3 regions of the Pseudoduganella sp. jia 9 genome follow, and region 1 is predicted to be linked to each of the others. Evidence: predicted binding sites of a transcription regulator. Region 1 holds the regulator's gene; each other region holds the start of a gene.
What was found. Region 1 encodes HrcA, which represses chaperone genes, less so after heat shock. Its sites were predicted from a motif close to TTAGCACTCNNNNNNNNNGAGTGCTAA; they were not measured.
Positions count from the first base shown of each region.

Region 2: the regulator HrcA is predicted to act here: its motif matches at 2,388-2,414, upstream of groES (co-chaperone GroES).
Region 3: the regulator HrcA is predicted to act here: its motif matches at 2,277-2,303, upstream of rpoH (RNA polymerase sigma factor RpoH).

Region 1 covers NZ_JBUPWE010000005.1:349,137-355,357, reverse strand. The annotation lists gene ACY34H_RS08045 (hypothetical protein) at 1-415, opposite strand, end outside; gene ACY34H_RS08040 (hypothetical protein) at 440-1,039, opposite strand; gene ACY34H_RS08035 (metallophosphoesterase family protein) at 1,246-2,664, opposite strand; gene ACY34H_RS08030 (HAD family hydrolase) at 2,765-3,475, shown strand; gene hrcA (heat-inducible transcriptional repressor HrcA) at 3,535-4,551, shown strand; gene fur (ferric iron uptake transcriptional regulator) at 4,588-5,016, opposite strand; gene ACY34H_RS08015 (outer membrane protein assembly factor BamE) at 5,170-5,772, shown strand; gene dapB (4-hydroxy-tetrahydrodipicolinate reductase) at 5,823-6,221, shown strand, end outside.
Region 2 covers NZ_JBUPWE010000029.1:59,649-65,869, forward strand. The annotation lists gene lgt (prolipoprotein diacylglyceryl transferase) at 1-438, shown strand, start outside; gene ACY34H_RS28540 (EVE domain-containing protein) at 514-978, opposite strand; RNA gene ssrS (6S RNA) at 1,107-1,287, opposite strand; gene ACY34H_RS28550 (cell division protein ZapA) at 1,334-1,645, opposite strand; gene ACY34H_RS28555 (hypothetical protein) at 1,642-1,929, opposite strand; gene ACY34H_RS28560 (hypothetical protein) at 2,030-2,164, opposite strand; gene groES (co-chaperone GroES) at 2,453-2,743, shown strand; gene groL (chaperonin GroEL) at 2,782-4,428, shown strand; gene ACY34H_RS28575 (glycine zipper domain-containing protein) at 4,814-4,987, opposite strand; gene ACY34H_RS28580 (thiamine pyrophosphate-requiring protein) at 5,262-6,221, shown strand, end outside.
Region 3 covers NZ_JBUPWE010000014.1:51,172-57,392, forward strand. The annotation lists gene ftsY (signal recognition particle-docking protein FtsY) at 1-394, shown strand, start outside; gene ACY34H_RS19395 (cell division ATP-binding protein FtsE) at 417-1,076, shown strand; gene ftsX (permease-like cell division protein FtsX) at 1,073-1,987, shown strand; gene rpoH (RNA polymerase sigma factor RpoH) at 2,476-3,369, shown strand; gene ACY34H_RS19410 (hypothetical protein) at 3,602-4,066, shown strand; gene ggt (gamma-glutamyltransferase) at 4,063-5,808, shown strand; gene ACY34H_RS19420 (TonB-dependent siderophore receptor) at 5,928-6,221, shown strand, end outside.

The sequences.
Region 1 (6,221 bases):
TAATGAGCTGCAACCTGGCATCGGTGGCCGCTGCTTCGGTCAGGCCCTTGACGACCACCACGACCGAGCGCACATTCTGCGTGCAGCGCAGCGCGACGGCGACCGATTCCATGCGGCCGGCGACGCCTGCCGAGCTCTGCGGGTTGCAGGTCATGAACTGCGGCTGGGTCTTCACCACCACGTTGTAGTTGCTGCCGTATTCGACGGTTTTCGGGAAGCTGAACGTGGTGGCGCCGACCGGGATGGAAATCTCGTCGTCGCCATTGGCCAGGACCAGGCCCGGATTTTTCAGGGGCTCGGGATTGCCCACCGAGTCATAGAGGCCGCCGGTGATCGTGAATTCCGACTTGCCGCCGCAGCCAGCCAGTGCCAGTGCAGCCGCCAGCACCGCCGTGCCAAGGTATGTTGCTTTCATCTAATTCTCCAAATAGGGCGGTGTTCAGGACGCGCGTGGAACGCACGCGACCGCGAGGTTCAACTTGTCGCCGGACGGCATGATGCCGGTAGGATTGTCCACGGTGCAGGCCAGGCCTTCGGGCTGCTGCAGCACCGTCACGCCGTAGGCGGCGCCGTCGTACACGTTGCCGGGGAAGACAAAGTTCGTGCCGGTCTCGGGACGGATCGTCACGGTCATGTTGCCCAGGGCTAGTACCAGCTGGTCCTGCGTCAGGCCGCTGACGGTGCCACCCAGCTTGTAGCTGTTGGTTTCGCAATAGACCTGTGCCCGCAGCGCGCTGTAGTAGTTGGCCTTGACATTCTTGCCGGAAGCTTCGTCCACGCGGCAGACGGCAGCCGTCGGCTGCGTCACGACTTCGATGTTGATCGTGGAATCCTCGGCGATCAGGTTCGGGAAATACACCTGCGTACTGCCCAGGGACACTTCCACGGTCTGGTCGCCGTTCTTCAGCACCAGGCCTGGCTTGGTCAGGCCGTTCACGGTGACCAGCAGCGTCAGGTTGCCGTTGTCGTCGCCGCCGCAGCCGGCCAGCATCGCGGCGCACAGCGCGCCTGCGGTTGCGCGCGCATACATACTCTTCATAACAATAACCATCTCCAAATTGATCGGGGCGAATGCCGGGCGGCGGCTGAACCGGCAGCTTCGGGGCCGGGCCGACGGGTGATGCAGCTGGGCCGGAAGCGGCGTGTACTGAGCCGGAAGCGGCGCCTATTTTAGTGCATTTGGCAAGCCCCGGCGCGCAAAATCCTTGTAACGACCTGTGTCAGGCCCGTGCCATGGCCGCGCATTCAAGGCACGCGCGCGATGGCGCAGGTCGAGATGCGTCCCTGCAGGTGGCAGCGGTTGCGGACGTTGCCGTCGCGGTCATGGACTTCCACCTGCCAGGCATCCGGCCCCGTGCGTTCCATCGTCATGAAGCCGAAGCCGCCTTGCCACACGCTGAAGTGCGCGATCTCGGCGCCGGGTGCCGGCTGCACGGCGGAGACCTCTTCCGGCAGCGGCACCACATCTTCCAGCGTGCCGGAAAAGCCGGCCACGAACTGGCTTGGATGATCGGTCCTGAAGCTGAGCTGTTGCCACATATGCACGTGGCCGGACAGCAGCGCCTGCACGCGCGGCGGCAGCAGCATCGGGTTGACGGAGCCGAAGCTTTGCTGCAGCCCGGCGTCGCCCAGTTCCAGCCGCAACTGGCTGGCCTTGTCGAGGCCGGCGCCGAAGCCCAGCACCGGATGGTGGTTCGCCAGCAGGTTCCAGGTACTGCGCCGCGACAGCGCCTCGCTCTGCAGGTAGGCGTCGCGATAGCGGGCAAAGCCGGTGTCGCCGGGCTTCAGGCCGCGCCATGACGTGGCCGCCGTATCCACCACGATCAGTTGCGCATCGCCGCCCAGCGGCACCGCATACGGATCGCTGTAGTCGCCGATGGCGTCGTCGGCCTGCGCATTGCAGTCGCGTCCTGCCTGCAGCGGGCGGGGATCGAGGAAGCGCCACCAGCCCTGGCCGGCCCGCGCGCAGCTTTCATGGTTGCCCCGCACCATGACCCATGGCGCGGCGCGCAGCAGCGGTTCGGCGGGACGGAAGAAGTCCTCGCGCCACGTATCCCAGCCATAGCCCCACGGGCTGCCAGCGCAGCCGGCATTGCCGTCCGGGCAAGGATTTTCCCGGTAGTGGTAGTCGCCCACATGGATCACGAGATCCGGCTGCCAGCGGGCCGCGGCCGCCGTCACGCTGGCGAACGGGAACTGCTCGGGGTCGTTGCAGGCTTGCCAGGCATGGTCGGCCTTCTTCAGCCGGCAGCCGGTGTCGCCGATGACGACGATGCGCCGCGCCTCGTGCCCTGGCAACGGCAGTTCGATGCCGGCCAATGCGGCTTTCTGCGTGCCGGCCGGCAGCGGCGCTTCGCATGCCAGCACCGGGAAGGCCGACGGCTTCGAATCCGCCGGGCTCGACGCGGTAGGCCGTTGCGCAATCGTGGCGGGCGCGGCGCGTACCGCCATCGGTACCGGCCTGCCATCGATGTCCAGCGTGGGGCAGGCCGTGGCCGCGGTGATCACGCGCGCCGTCGCCGCACCATCCTCGCCCAGCACTACCCAGGTCGACAGAACGTCCGGCGGCAGCGGCGCGGTGGCGCAGCCGGCCAGGATGGCGGCTGCCAGCAGCGTGCAGGAAGTGAACACTGGACGCGCGAAGCATGAAGGGTTGAGACGCATGATGACCCCTGAACGATGACAGTCCGCTAATTTAGCACCATCCAAATACCGATGCGATAGCAGGCCGGCCTTTCGGGCCCGGCCATGCGACAATGACGCCATGAACGACATCGCACGACCCAAAGCCATCCTGTTCGACCTGGACGATACGCTGTGGCCGATCGGCCCGGTGATCGCCGAAGCGGAACTGGCCCTGCACGCCTGGCTCGCCGAGCACGCGCCGAAGGTGGCGCAGACCTTCACGATCGAAGAATTGCGGGAACGCCGCATGGCGCTGCTGGCCGAAAAGCCCGAGCATCACCTGGACCTGATCGGCCTGCGCCGCGCCGCACTGGAAGCCGCATTCAACCACGTGGGCGAAGACCTGGCCCGGCTCGACGGGGCGATCACGCATTTCACGGCGGCGCGCAATACGGTGAACCTGTACCACGACGTGCTGCCCGGCCTGCAGCGGCTGGCCGAAAAGGTCACGCTGGGATCGGTCTCGAACGGCAATGCCGATCTTGAAGTCATCGGTCTCGCCCACCATTTCAAGGTATCGCTGGCAGCCAGCCGTTTCGGCAAGGCGAAACCGGATCCCGGCATCTTCCTGGCGGCGTGCGAAGCGCTCGGCGTGGCGCCGCACGAAACCGTGTACGTGGGCGACGACCTGCGCCTCGACGTGGAAGGCGCGCAAAAGGCGGGCCTGAAGGCGGTGTGGATGAACCGCACCGGCAGCACCGCGCACCTGGAAGCGGGCATCGTTCCCGATGCGATTTGCCGCGATGTGGGCGAGCTGATTGCGTGGCTGGAACAACAGTTAGCCGATTGAATTCCCGGCGCGCTCCCGGCGGTGCATAATGAGTCCCTAGCCTGTGCTGTGAACCGATCATGCAACTCGATACCCGTGCCCAAACCCTGCTCAAAGCCCTCGTAGAGCGCTACATCGCCGACGGCCAGCCCGTCGGCTCGCGTGCGCTGTCGAAGATTTCCGGCCTTGACCTGTCGCCGGCCACGATCCGCAACATCATGGCCGACCTGGAAGAGCTCGGCTATGTCGCCAGTCCCCACACCTCCGCCGGCCGCGTACCCACGCCGCGCGGCTACCGCATCTTCGTCGACACGCTGCTGACCGTGCAGCCGATGGACGAACGCGCCGTCGAGTCCAAACTGCGCGGGCAGTCGCAGCCGCCGCAGAAACTGATCGCCAATGCGGCGCAGATGCTGTCGTCGCTGTCGCAGTTCGCCGGCGTGGTGATGAGCCCGCGCCGCGAATCGGTGTTCCGGCAGATCGAATTCCTGCGCCTGGGCGAGAAACGCATCCTGCTCGTGATCGTCGCACCCGGCGGCGACGTGCAGAACCGGCTGCTGCTGACGGACGTCGACTACACGCCGTCGCAGCTGCAGCAGTCGGCCAACTTCATCAACCAGCACTACAGCGGCCTGGCCTTCGACGAAGTGCGCACCCGCATGCAGGGCGAACTGCGCCAGCTGCGCGACGACATGGGCCGCCTGATGCAGGCGGCGGTGGAGGCGGGCAGCGAAGCGATGGCCGATACCGGCGAGGACATGGTGATTTCCGGCGAACGCAATCTGCTGTCGGTCAGCGACCTGTCATCGAACATGACGTCGCTGCGCCAGATGTTCGACATGTTCGAGCAGAAGACCGGCCTGATGCAGTTGCTGGACGTGTCGTCGAAAGCGTCCGGCGTGCAGATCTTCATCGGCGGCGAATCGACCCTGGTGCCGCTGGACGAGATGAGCGTGGTCACCGCGCCGTACGAAGCCAATGGGCGCATCGTCGGCACGCTCGGCGTGATCGGGCCGACCCGGATGGCGTACGAACGGGTGATCCCGATCGTGGACATCACGTCGCGGCTGCTGTCGAACGCCTTGAGCCAGGGATGAAAAAACGGCCCTTGCGGGCCGTTTGCTTTCAGGCGTTCAGTGCCGGTGCGGGCACTTGTCCTTCGTGCAACTGCCGTAGATCGCCAGCGCATGCTCGGCGATCTTGAAGCCGCGTTCGGCGGCGATGCGCTGCTGGCGCGCTTCGATTTCCTCATCGACGAATTCCTCGACGCGGCCGCAATCGAGGCACACGAGGTGATCGTGGTGGGAACCCTCGTTCAGTTCGAAGATCGCCTTGCCGCTTTCGAAGTGATTGCGGTTCAACAGGCCTGCCTGTTCGAACTGCGTCAGCACGCGATAGACGGTGGCGAGACCGACGTCCATATTGTCGGCCAGGAGGATCTTGTAGACATCTTCGGCCGTCAGGTGGCGCACGGCACTGTTCTGGAAGATGTCGAGAATCTTCAGGCGCGGCAGGGTCGCCTTCAGGCCGCTGGCCTTCAGGTCGGTAGGGCTGTTACTCATGTTCGGTGGTCGGTTTAGGCTAGAGTGCTTTATGATATAGCGTTTCGGCACTTCCGCTCAATCGATTTGAGGTCACTTATGCGCGTCACCCAAGCGTCACCGTCGTCTGTCCTGCCTGCTGTCTTGCCAGTAATGAAACAGCGGAAGTCCCGCGTGCCCCTGTTTGCGGCGGCCTGCGTGGCACTCGCACTGGGCGGCTGTGCCGGCAAGACCGTGCTGGGGCCCAAGGAAGGCGCGCAGGTGGCGGAGCAGGCCAATCCCGTAGTCGATCCGGCGCAGGGCGCGGTGACCACCAAGGCATCGCAGATCCAGCGCTTCATGTGGTTCTTCTCGCCATACCGTCCGGATATTCAGCAAGGCAACTTTGTTTCGAAGGAAATGTTGGCGCAACTGAAACCCGGCATGACGCGCGACCAGGTGCGCTTCATCATGGGCTCGCCGCTGCTGAACGATATCTTCCACGAGAACCGCTGGGACTATCCGTTCCGCTTTGCCCGCGGCGACGGCGAACTGACGACGAGCAGCGTCGTCTTGCATTTCGACAAGGAAGGCAAGCTGGAACGCTTCGAAGGCGGCGAACTGCCGACGGAACGCGAATACATCGCCCGCATCGCCGGCCCGATCCGGCAATTCCAGAAGGACGAGAAGCGCAACAGCGAAAACCAGCCGGCCGCCCAGCGCGCGCCGCTGCCGAGCGGCCAGGATTCCGGCAACCGCAACCCGGTCGAAGTCAGCACGCCGCCAGCCGGCCAGTAAGCCCACCGGGGCACGGATCGAACGAACCACAAGAACAACAGGATTTACATATGACCACTCTGAACATCGCCATCGCCGGTGCCGGCGGCCGCATGGGCCGCATGCTGGTGGAAGCCGTGCTGAACGCCGACGACCTGCGCCTGTCCGGCGCGCTCGGCATTGCCGGCAGCGACGGCCTGGGCCAGGATGCCGCGGCGTTCCTCGGCAAGGCATCCGGCGCGATCGTCACCGCCGACCTGGCCGAAGGCCTGCAGGGCGCGGACGTGCTGATCGACTTCACCCGCCCCGAAGGCACGCTGCAGCACGCCGAATACTGCGCCGCGCACGGCATCAAGCTGGTCATCGGCACCACCGGCTTCGACGATGCGGGCAAGGCCGCGCTGAAGGCCGCCGCGGACAAGACCGCGATCGTGTTCGCACCGAACATGAGCGTGGGCGTCAACGTCACG
Region 2 (6,221 bases), on a different contig from region 1:
TTCATCGCGCCGATGGTGCCGCTCGGGTATGCCGCGGGCCGTCTCGGCAACTTCATCAACGCGGAACTGCCGGGCCGCCCGGTGCTCGACCCGGACCTGCCGTGGGCGATGATCTGGCCGAACGTGGATGCGCTGCCGCGCCACCCGTCGCCGATCTACCAGATGCTGGTGGACGGCATCCTCGTGTTCATCATCCTGTGGATGTTCGCGCGCCATGCCCGCCCGCGCCTGGCGGTCGGTGCCATGTACACGCTGCTGTACGGCTGCGCACGCTTCTTCACTGAGTATTTCCGTACGCCGGACTGGGAAACCACCGTACTGGGCTTGCCGATCACGTCGGGCCAGGTGCTGTCGCTGCCGATGATCGTGGCGGCCATCGCGATGCTGGTGTGGTCCTACCGGCGCAAGACCTACGGCGCGGCGCCGGCGCACGCATAGCGGGCCCGCCACCATCGCCGGCGCGGCCGGCAAGCCCGCGCCGGCGGTCTCGCCGTCAGTCACCCGGCTGGCGCTTCAGCCGATCAGCTTCAGGATGAAGCGCCACTCGTCCGCTTCGACCGGCATCACGGACAGCCTGCTGCCCTTGGCCAGCAGGCGCATGTTCTCCAGCTCCGGGTGGCTGCGCAACTCCTTCAGGTCCACGTAGCGCCCCTTCTTGACCGCCTTGACGTCGATGCCGGTCCAGCGCGGGTTTTCCTGCGTGGCCCTGGCGTCGTAGTAAGGGCTTTGCGGATCGAACTGCGTGGCATCCGGATACGGCGTGCTGGCGATTTCGGCGATGCCGGCGATGCCCGGCACCGCGCAACTGGAGTGATAGAACAGCACGCCGTCGCCGACCCGCATGCCGTCGCGGATGAAATTGCGGGCCTGGTAGTTGCGCACCCCGTACCAGGACGTGGTCTGGCCCTGCGACGCGAGCACGTCGTCGAAACTGACATCGTCGGGTTCGGATTTCATCAGCCAGTACTGTTTCGGCATCTGCCTTGCTCCTCACATGAATAGGTCGACGAAAAAGGCTGGACGTAAAAAAGCCAGGCGTAAAAAAGCGGCTGCGCACCTTTCAGTGCGACAACCGCTTTCGGTACTACAAATTTCAATGCTTCAAATAAGGCCCCGCCTGTGCCGTCATGCCGGCATCCTGAACCTAACGGTTCAAGGCGGTCACAGTCAGTTCAACTTCGGGTTCATCGGACTAGCGACGCTCACACCCGCCGAACAATGTTCCGCGACCTATGCGTGTTAATGGTTCAAGGAATATATGGCACTTCTCGAACACCGCAGGGTAGGACGCAGTTTACTCCTCAAACGCCTCGAGGGAAAGTCTTATCGTGTGTCAGAACAGATTTTCCTGGGGAGTCAGCGCACTGTCGAGCACCCGGTGCATCGCGGCGATCTTGTGCTGCACTTCGAGCAGCGAGATCTCGGACAGCGGGCCGGCCGGCGCCTTCGCCGTCAGGAACTCGGCGGCCATCGACAGCGCGGCCATCACGGCGATACGGTCGTTGCCCTTCACCTTGCCGGTGTCGCGGATGGTGGTCATTTTCTTGTCCAGCAGCGCGGCCGCTTCGCGCAGCGCGCGTTCCTCGCCTTCCTTGCAGACGAGGCGGTACGACGAACCGAGGATGTTGACGTCCACGTTGCTCATGACTGGAGGTCCTCTTTCTCGGGGGTTGCTGTTTCCAGCGGGGGGATATGTTCCAGCAATGCCGATACGCGCGCATGCGCTTCGGCCAGGCGCTTCTGGTAGCCGAGGTTTTCAGCCACCAATGCAGCGTTGGCTTGGCGCAGTTGCGCGTTTTCGCGGCGCAACGAAAGCGCCAGCTCGGCCAGCTGCTCGATCTTGTCGGAAAGTTCTTGGAAGTCTGCAATCATCCCGCCACTATAGGGCGGCGCGATAACGTGGTCAACCGAATCGGCAGCGTTCGACACTTAATTACATCGTAATAAGGGAACGTAGCGATAAGACAGCCGTACTGGACAGCTGGGACCATGCCGCCGGACGGCGGCATGGGAAGGATTGCCAGGTAAATCAGGCGACCGTGCCCAGCGCCAGCAGCAGCATGGCGCCAGCCAGCACGCCCAGCGCCGCGCCGGCGGCCACGTTGATCGCGACACGCACCCATTCCGGCGCATGCAGGTCTCTCGGGAATTTCGAGTGGAACATCGCAGCCTCCGCCAAACAAAGAATTCAATGCAATGTTTTCAGTGCAACGCTTGATGCAGCATTCAATGACCGCTTCCAAATCCGAAGAATAGTGTGCACCTCCGGCGTGGCTTTGTCAAAACACAAACGGGCATTCCCCTGCCCCGCCGGTCATTGACGCTAACGCTTGGAAATTTTCTCAACATGATTCTCTTGAAATCACTTCTGACCATCCCTATAATCGTTGGCACTCGTTAGTCGAGAGTGCTAACAACGATTCAACCTCACTGTACACATAAGGAGTTTTGTATGAACCTTCGCCCCTTGCACGATCGCGTCATCGTCAAACGCCTGGACCAGGAAACCAAGACCGCATCCGGTCTGATCATCCCTGATGCCGCCGCCGAAAAGCCGGACCAGGGTGAAGTGCTGGCAGTGGGCAACGGCAAGGTTGCCGACAACGGCACGCTGCGCGCACTGGAAGTGAAAGTCGGCGACCGCGTTCTGTTCGGCAAATACTCCGGCCAGGCCGTCAAGGTCGACGGCGAAGAACTGCTGGTGATGCGCGAAGAAGACATCCTGGCGATCGTCAACAAGTAATCGGCCGACCCCTTACATAGATTCTGGAGAATTCCAACATGGCAGCTAAAGAAGTGATTTTCGGCGACGCAGCGCGCGCCAAAATGGTTGAAGGCATCAACATCCTGGCCAACGCAGTCAAGGTCACCCTGGGCCCGAAAGGCCGCAACGTGGTGCTGGAGCGCTCGTTCGGCGCCCCGACCGTGACCAAGGACGGCGTTTCGGTCGCCAAGGAAATCGAACTGAAAGACAAGCTCCAGAACATGGGCGCGCAGATGGTGAAGGAAGTCGCATCGAAGACCTCCGACAACGCCGGTGACGGCACCACCACCGCGACCGTGCTGGCACAAGCCATCGTGCGCGAAGGCATGAAGTTCGTTGCCGCCGGCATGAACCCGATGGACCTGAAGCGCGGCATCGACAAGGCTGTCGCCGCCACCGTCGAAGAACTGACCAAGATCGCCAAGCCATGCACCACCTCGAAGGAAATCGCCCAGGTTGGCGCGATCTCCGCTAACTCGGACTACTCGATCGGCGAGCGCATCGCTGAAGCGATGGAAAAAGTGGGCAAGGAAGGCGTCATCACCGTGGAAGACGGCAAGTCGCTGAACGACGAGCTGGACATCGTGGAAGGCATGCAGTTCGACCGCGGCTACCTGTCGCCGTACTTCATCAACAACCAGGAAAAACAGGTTGCCGTGCTGGAGAACCCGTTCGTCCTGCTGTTCGACAAGAAGATCTCGAACATCCGCGACCTGCTGCCGGTACTGGAGCAAGTGGCGAAAGCCGGCCGTCCGCTGCTGATCATCGCCGAAGACATCGAAGGCGAAGCGCTGGCGACCCTGGTGGTCAACAACATCCGCGGCATCCTGAAGACCTGCGCAGTGAAGGCTCCGGGCTTCGGCGACCGCCGCAAGGCCATGCTGGAAGACATCGCCGTGCTGACCGGCGGCCAGGTGGTGGCTGAAGAAGTCGGCCTGACGCTGGAAAAAGTCACGCTGGCAGAACTGGGCCAGGCCAAGCGCATCGAAGTGGGCAAGGAAAACACGATCGTCATCGACGGCGCCGGCGAAGCCGCTGGCATCGAAGGCCGCGTTCGCCAGATCCGCGCGCAGATCGAAGAAGCCACCTCGGACTACGACCGTGAAAAACTGCAGGAACGCGTGGCCAAGCTGGCCGGCGGTGTTGCCGTGATCAAGGTTGGCGCTGCCACCGAAGTCGAAATGAAGGAAAAGAAAGCTCGCGTGGAAGATGCACTGCACGCCACCCGCGCTGCCGTGGAAGAAGGCATCGTTCCTGGCGGCGGCGTGGCCCTGCTGCGTGCCCGCGCTGCGCTGACTGTCAAGGGCGACAACCCTGACCAGGACGCCGGCATCAAGATCGTGCTGCGCGCGATGGAAGAGCCGCTGCGCATGATCGTGCAGAACGCCGGCGAAGAATCGTCGGTGGTGGTCAACGCCGTCCTGGGCGGCACCGGCAACTACGGCTACAACGCCGCCAACGGCACCTATGGCGACATGGTGGAAATGGGCGTGCTGGACCCGGCCAAAGTGACCCGCTCGGCACTGCAGAACGCCGCATCGATCGCCGGCCTGATGCTGACGACCGACTGCATGGTGGCTGAAGTGGTGGAAGACAAGCCAGCCGGCGGCATGGGTGGTATGGGCGGCATGGGTGGCATGGGCGGCATGGACGGCATGATGTAATCATCCGGTAAATGCCGGCTTCGGCCAGCTGCACCTGAAAAGGCTGCTTCTTCGGAAGCGGCCTTTTTTATTGCCCGGACAACAAACTGGGGACGTACCCCTGTTTCCAGGCAAGACTATCGATCTCCCCGCCCAAAAACTGGGGACGTACCCTTGTTTCCAGGCAAGACTATCGACCACCTGCATGCATGGCAAACGCGTGGACGATTCCTCAAAACAAGGGTACGTCCCCAGATTTGCGACCCCGCATTTGCGCCAGATTTGCGTTCCCAGTTTTGCAAAGAGTTTCCTCTAAACAGGGGTACGTCCCCAGTTTCTGCGCGGCTTTTTGGAGGCGGAAACAATAACGGCTGCCGAGGCAGCCGTCGATGACGTCACAGGGGTGTCAGGGCCGCCGTCGCGCCAGCCCGGCTCCGACGGCGCTGCCGACGCCCACACCGAGGCCGATGCCCATCGCGAAATTGCCCATTGCAACACCGATCGCGCAGCCGATCGCTGCACCCAGGCTGATACCGAAGCCAACATAGCGCCCGGTGCGGTCGTCCGGTTCCATATCCATCTTGCGTCTCCTGTTTCGTGGTTGTTGTGGAATCAATATACACCCGGTTTTCGATCTCTCTGCTGTTTTTTTAAGCGGACCGTCCCGCTTGAACAACGTTTTCAACACAGCCTGGATCACGCTTTTGCGCCGCATCAAAGCCGCTGTTTGCCTTCCCAAAAGCGCTGTTCAAGGACCGGAAAAGGGCGTGCCGTGTTGCACTGCACTGCTCGCGTGCGCCAGCACGAGGATGGCCGTTTTATCATCCCCGACTGGTCCAGACAGCGAGAACGACATGGCAGACACGGTAGGCGACTTCCTCTTGCAACGCCTCGGCGAATGGGGCGTGCGGCGCATATTCGGTTATCCCGGCGACGGTATCAACGGCATCATGGGCGCCTTCGGCCGGCAGGAGCAGATCGAGTTCATCCAGGTGCGGCACGAGGAAATGGCCGCCTTCATGGCCACTGCGCACGCGAAATTCACCGGCGAAGTCGGCGTGTGCCTGGCCACCTCCGGCCCCGGCGCAGTGCACCTGCTCAACGGCCTGTACGACGCCAAGCTCGATCACCAGGGCGTGGTGGCGATCGTGGGCCAGCAGAAACGCATGTCGATGGGCAGCGATTACCAGCAGGAAGTCGACCTGCAGGCGCTGTTCAAGGACGTTGCGCACGAATACGTGCACATGGCCACCGATCCGGCCCAGGTGCGACACCTGATCGACCGCGCCTTCCGCATCGCCAAGGAGGAACGCGCGGTCACCTGCCTGATCTTCCCGAACGACGTGCAGGAGCTCGACGCGGTGCCGAAGCCGCCGCGCGAGCACGGCACCGTGGTCTCCGGCATCGGCGCGCTGACGCGCAGCCACGTGCCGCCGCAGGACGCGCTGCAGCAGGCCGCGCGCATCCTCAACGAAGGCAAGAAGGTCGCCATCCTGGCCGGCGCCGGCGCGCTGCATGCCACCGACGAACTGATCGAAGTGGCCGACATCCTCGGCGCCGGCATCGCCAAGGCGCTGCTCGGCAAGGCCGCCGTGCCGGACGAGCTGCCGTTCGTCACCGGCACCATCGGCCTGCTCGGCACCAAGCCCAGCCACGACATGATGAATGACTGCGACACGCTGCTGATGGTCGGCTCGAACTTCCCGTACAGCGAGCACCTGCCGAAGGAAGGCCAGGCGCGCGGCGTGCAGATCGACATCGACGCGCGCCGCGCCAGCGTGCGCTACCCGATGGAATTCAACCTGATCGGCGAC
Region 3 (6,221 bases), on a different contig from region 1:
GTATGACGCGGTGCAGTCCGGCAAGGCGAAGGGCACCAATGTCGTCATGATCGATACGGCAGGCCGCCTGCCGACCCAGTTGCACCTGATGAACGAGCTGCAGAAGATCAAGCGCGTGATCGCCAAGGGCATGGCCGAGGCGCCGCACGAAACGCTGCTCGTCATCGACGGCAACACAGGCCAGAATGCGCTGGCGCAAGTCAAGGCATTCGACGATGCACTGCAGCTGACCGGCCTGATCATTACCAAGCTGGACGGCACCGCCAAGGGCGGCGTGCTGGCCGCGATCGCGCGCGTGCGCCCGGTGCCCGTGTACTTCATCGGCATCGGCGAGAAGATCGAGGACCTGCAGCCGTTCGACGCCGAGGAATTCGTCGAAGCGCTGCTCGGTTGATGGCTGGGGAGCGCAAACAGCCATGATCGAATTCGTCAACGTCACCAAGCAATACGCTGGCGACACCACCGCGCTGCGCGATGTCACGCTGACGGTCGCCAAGGGCGAGCTCGTCTATCTGGCGGGCCCTTCCGGCGCCGGCAAATCCACGCTGCTGAAGCTGATCGCGGCGATGGAGCGCCCCACGTCGGGCCAGGTCACCGTGAACGGCACCGACATCGGCCGGCTGAAAAGTGCCGGCGTGCCCTTCCTGCGCCGCAACCTGGGCCTGATTTTCCAGCAGCAGCGCCTGCTGACCGACCGCTCCGTGCTGGCCAACGTGATGATGCCGATGCTGGTCACCGGCTTGCCGCGCGGCCAGGCGGAAGAGCGCGCCCGTGCCGCGCTGGACAAGGTAGGCCTGCTGAGCCGCGCCGCCGCCAGCCCGCTGGCCCTGTCCGGCGGCGAGCAGCAGCGCGTGTCGATCGCCCGCGCCATCGTCAACCGGCCGCAGATCATCCTGGCCGACGAGCCGACGGCGAACCTGGACCGCGCCAGCGCCAACAAGGTGTTCGATGCGCTGCGCGCCTTCAACAAGGCCGGCGTGACGTGCCTGATTTCCACCCACGACGAGCTGGTGCTGGACAGTGCCAGCCGCGTGATCCACCTGAAGCAGGGTGCACTGCTGGCGGAGGCCGCATGAGCGTGTGGCTGCGTCAACACGGCTTTGCGCTGGGCGCGGCGCTGGCGCACCTGCGCCGTGCGCCGGGCTCGTTCTTCTTCAACATCCTCGTGGTGGCGATCGCGCTGGCGCTGCCGTTCGCGGGCGTGACGGTGCTCGACAATATCCGGCCGATGTCCGAACAGCTGGCCGTCGATCCCGAACTGTCGGTCTTCCTGAAGCAGGATCTGCCGCGCGAGCATACGCAGGGCATGGCGGGCTCGCTGCGCGCGGTGGCGAAGGATGCGCGGATCGTGTTCGTGCCGCGCGAAAAGGCACTGGAAGAACTGCAGGAAAAGAACGGCGTGGCCGGCGTCATCGACACGCTGGGGGAGAACCCGCTGCCCGACAGTTATATCGTTCGGCTGAACGCTTTCCAGAGCGCTGCCGAAAGCGCGCATGTGGATGACATCGCGGAAAGCATCCGCGCCATCCCCGGCGTCGAATCGGTGCAGGTCGATTCGGAGTGGGTCAAGCGGCTGGCCGCGCTGCTGGGCGTGCTGCGCGTGGGCCTGCTGCTGCTGGCGGCCACGCTGGGCACGGTCGTGGTAGCGGTCGTGTTTAATACGATCCGGCTGCAGGTACTGACGCAGCGCGAGGAAATCCTCGTGTCGCGGCTGATCGGCGCCACCGATACCTATATCCAGCGCCCGTTCTATTACACCGGCGCACTGCTGGGGCTGTTCGCTGGCGCCGTCGCGCTCGGTGCAGTGGCGTTGTCGCTGCGGCCATTGAACACGGCAATCGCCGAGTTTGCCCGGCTGTATGCGTCCGAATTCCAGCTGGCACCACTCGAGCCGCTGGCGATGGCATTGCTGCTGGCGCTGTCTGCGGGGCTCGGGCTGGTCGGTGCGGCGCTGTCGGTGCGCCGCCAGCTGGCGCGCCTTTCCTGAGCATTTTTTCAAGGCGGTCTGCCCTTGCAATCGCGCAGACTGTCCTTATCTGTTTGTTCACACCTGCCTGCCGGCGTACAACCACGTTGGCTGCGCTCCTACACGGCCTCCGGGACGACCGTGCGTTCTCGCACAGAGTTCGTTGTCACGCGCCGATACTCTTGTCCCTAATCCTTTGATCCAGATCAAATTCTACCCAGTAACATTAGGGTGGCAGGTCGCATTCCTGGCCTAACGGTTAGTATCGAGCCATAGTAATTAGGCTATCGGAGCCATTGAATTGTCTAGATTGGCACTCACCGACGGAGAGTGCTAATATATGTTTAAACGCAACGTTGAACACGATAAAGCTTTACCAGGTCTTGACACGAGGTGCTTGCCGGTGGTTAAGACGGAATTAAGCTCAACGCTGCATGCTGTACGCAAATGTCCTGCTGCAATCCCGCAGCGGGTCCATGCAAGACTTCAAGCGAGGAATGAAAATGAATATGATGTCCGCACCCTCCGCCCTGGTTCCAGCCGGCAGCAGTGCACTGGGACTCGGCTTCAGTGGCAACCTGGGTAACCTGGATGCCTACATTTCCGCTGTTAACCGCCTGCCGATGCTGACGCATGAAGAAGAAGTCTCGCTGGGCCGCCGCCTGAAGGATAACAATGACCTGAAGGCCGCGGAAAAGCTGGTGCTGTCGCACCTGCGCCTGGTGGTGTCGATCGCCCGCGGCTACCTCGGTTATGGCTTGCCGCACGCCGACCTGATCCAGGAAGGCAACATCGGCCTGATGAAAGCCGTGAAGCGCTTCGATCCGGACCAGAACGTGCGTCTGGTGTCGTACGCGATGCACTGGATCAAGGCCGAGATGCACGAGTACATCCTGAAGAACTGGCGCCTGGTGAAAGTGGCCACGACCAAGGCCCAGCGCAAGCTGTTCTTCAACCTGCGCAGCCACAAGACCGGCCTGGATGCGATGACGCCCGACCAGATCGACGCGCTGGCGAAAACGCTGGACGTGAAGCGCGAAGAAGTGATCGAGATGGAAACCCGTCTGTCGGGTCGCGATATCGCGCTGGAAGCGCCGACCGACGATGAAGACGACAAGTTCTCGCCGATCGCCTACCTGTCGTCCGACCTGTCGGAGCCGACCAAGGTGCTCGAAGCGGAACAGGTGACGCGCCTGCAATCCGAAGGCCTGGAAACCGCATTGGGCAAGCTGGATGCACGCTCGCGCCGCATCGTCGAAGCACGCTGGCTGGCCAACGACGACGGCTCCGGCGCCACGCTGCACACGCTGGCCGACGAATTCGGCGTGTCCGCCGAGCGGATCCGCCAGATCGAATCCGCCGCGCTGAAAAAGATGAAAGGCGCGCTGGCCGCCTACGTATAAGGCGCCCCGCTCCCCCTCGAACCCGGCCTTCGCGCCGGGTTTTTTACCGTTCAAAACTGGGGACGGACCCTGTTTTTGAGGAAATATTTCTTCAAAAATGGGGTCCGTCCCCTTTTTAAAGCAACTTTATTTCCTGAATTGATGTTTTCCGGGCAGCTATAGCTCAGCAGTGCGACGCAGGACATGGCAATTTGATAACCTTGCCGTTCAGCCTTTGCCGCACGGAGGACATATGCAAGCCAGGCTCATCGGAATAGTCGGCTGCGCGCTGATGGCCGGCATGGTGGCGGCATGCAGCATCGACAGCACGCAGGCCGATACGGTGGAGCGCAAGCCACGCAAGACCAGCGCCAGCTACGCGCTGGGCCAAGGCGACAGCGTGATGCTGGCCGCCGGCACGCACCTGACACTGGAAAGGATCAACGACAGCCGCTGCCGGCAGGGGGCGGTCTGCGTCTGGGCCGGCTACATCAGCTACACGTTCAAGCTGACGGGCCGCCATGGCACGCGCAACTTCGTGCTTGCCGAGAACATGCCGAACGCAAAGCCGACGCTCACGCAGGATGGATTGACATTCGCGCTGGAAAAACTGGTGCCGCCCGAACCGCCGGCCGTGGACGCGCCGCCGCCGGATTATCGGGTAAGCTTGCGCGTTACGATAGCCCGACAATCACTGCGAAACGCCGCCAATACATGACCAGACGCCTCGTCGCCACCATCGTCCTGACCGCCATCGGCACGGTCGCCATCGCGAAAACCCCGGTCGCAACCGGTACCGGCGGCGCGGTCGCCACGATCAGCGAGCGGGCATCGCAATCCGCGCTGGCGATCCTGGACCGGGGCGGCAACGCGGTCGATGCCGCCGTCGCGGCCGCGGCCACGCTGGGCGTAACGGATCCGTTCAGCTGCGGCATCGGCGGTGGCGGTTTCATGGTGGTGTACCTGGCAAAGGAAAAACGCGTCGTCACGATCGACCACCGCGAAACCGCGCCAGCCGCATTTACGCCCGCGGTCTTCCTCGACAACGGCAAGGAGATGGATTTCGACACCGTGGTGGCCAGCGGCCAGTCGGTCGGCGTGCCGGGCACCGTGCGCGGCTGGGACGAAGCGCTGCGCCGCTACGGCACGATGTCGTTCCGGCAGGTGCTGGCGCCGGCCATCGAGGTGGCCGCCGGAGGTTTTACGGTCGATGCCAATTTCTCCCGGCTGGTCGAAGAAAACACCGGCAAGTTCGGCCGCTTCCCCGCCACCGCCGCGCTGTACCTGAAGGATGGCAAGGCGCTGCAGGCCGGCGCGCGGCTGAAGAATCCCGGCCTGGCGCGCGCCTACCGCACGCTGGCGCAAGGCGGTGTCAAGGCATTCTACGAAGGGCCGCTGGCACGCGCGATCGTCGATGCCGTCAACCGCCCCGCCACCGCCCCCGGCGTGACCGTCCGCGGCGGCGCGATGACGCTGGCCGACCTGGCCAACTACGAAGCGCGCATCCGCCAGCCGGTGCGCAGCACCTACCGCGGCTATGAACTGTATGGCATGCCGCTGCCCGGCAGCGGCGGCGTGACCGTGTTCGCGGCGCTGAACATCCTCGAAGGCTGGGACCTGAAAGCGCTGCCGCGCGCGCAGGCCGAGCACCTGTACCTGGAAGCGAGCCGCCTTGCGTTCGCCGACCGCAACGCGTACCTGGCCGATCCCGAATATGTCGATGCGCCCGTGGCCGGCCTGCTCAGCAAGGAGTACGCGGCACAGCGCAGGAAAGCCATCGACGCCGCCCGTGCAGCCTCGGGTCCCGTGGCGGCCGGCGATCCGTATCCATTCCAGCAGGATGCCAGCGTGCCGCTGCGTCCCGTCCCCGCCGCGAAACTGCGCCAGGAAAGCGCGCACACGACGCACCTCACGGTATCGGACAAGGACGGCAATATCGTCGCCTACACGTTCACCATCGAATCGTGGGGCGGCAGCGGCATCGTGGTGCCCGGCTATGGCTTCCTGCTCAATAACGAGATGACCGACTTCGAGTTTTCCGGACCCGGCCCGAACGTGCCGGAAGCGGGCAAGCGCCCGCGCAGCAGCATGGCGCCGACCATCGCGCTGAAGGACGGCAAGCCGGCGTTCACGATCGGCAGCCCGGGCGGCGCCACGATCATCACCACGGTACTGCAGACGATCGTCAACCATGTCGACTTCGGCATGCGGATGGACCAGGCCATCGATGCGCCCCGCCTCTCCGAACGCAACGGCGCGGCCACTGACATCGAGCCGGGCTTTACCGGCAGCGCGCAGGCCGCCGGCCTGGCCCCGTTCGGCCAGCGCTGGGCGGGCAAGCCGGAGGAGATCGGCGCGGCCAACGCCCTGGTATTCAATCCGGACGGCACCGTGACCGCCGTCAGCGAAGGACATCGCCACGGCATCGGCAGCGCGCTGGTGCAGAAGAAGGCGCACTGACGTTCGTCCGGACACACCACCTTTACGCCGTTTTACCCGTTTTGCCGGACAAGGCACCTAGGCATGGCTTGTCTCTTTCGCTAAAATGAGAATAATTCTCATTTACATCGAAGGATATCATGCTGCGTCCCGCCCGCCTGCCACGCCCTACCCCGTTCGCCCTTGCCGCTGCCCTCCTGTGCGGCATTGCGCATGCCGCCCCGGAACCCGACGAAGCCGAGCAGCGCATGCAGACGGTGGTCGTGCAGGGCAGCGCGGAAGCGGAAAGCTACACGGCGCAGCGCAGCGCGGGTTCCGCCCGCCTCGACCTGTCGCTGCGCGAGACGCCGCAATCGGTATCGGTGGTCACGCGCGCGAAACTCGACGACTTCCAGCTTGATTCCGTCAACGACATGCTGGAAACCGTCACCGGC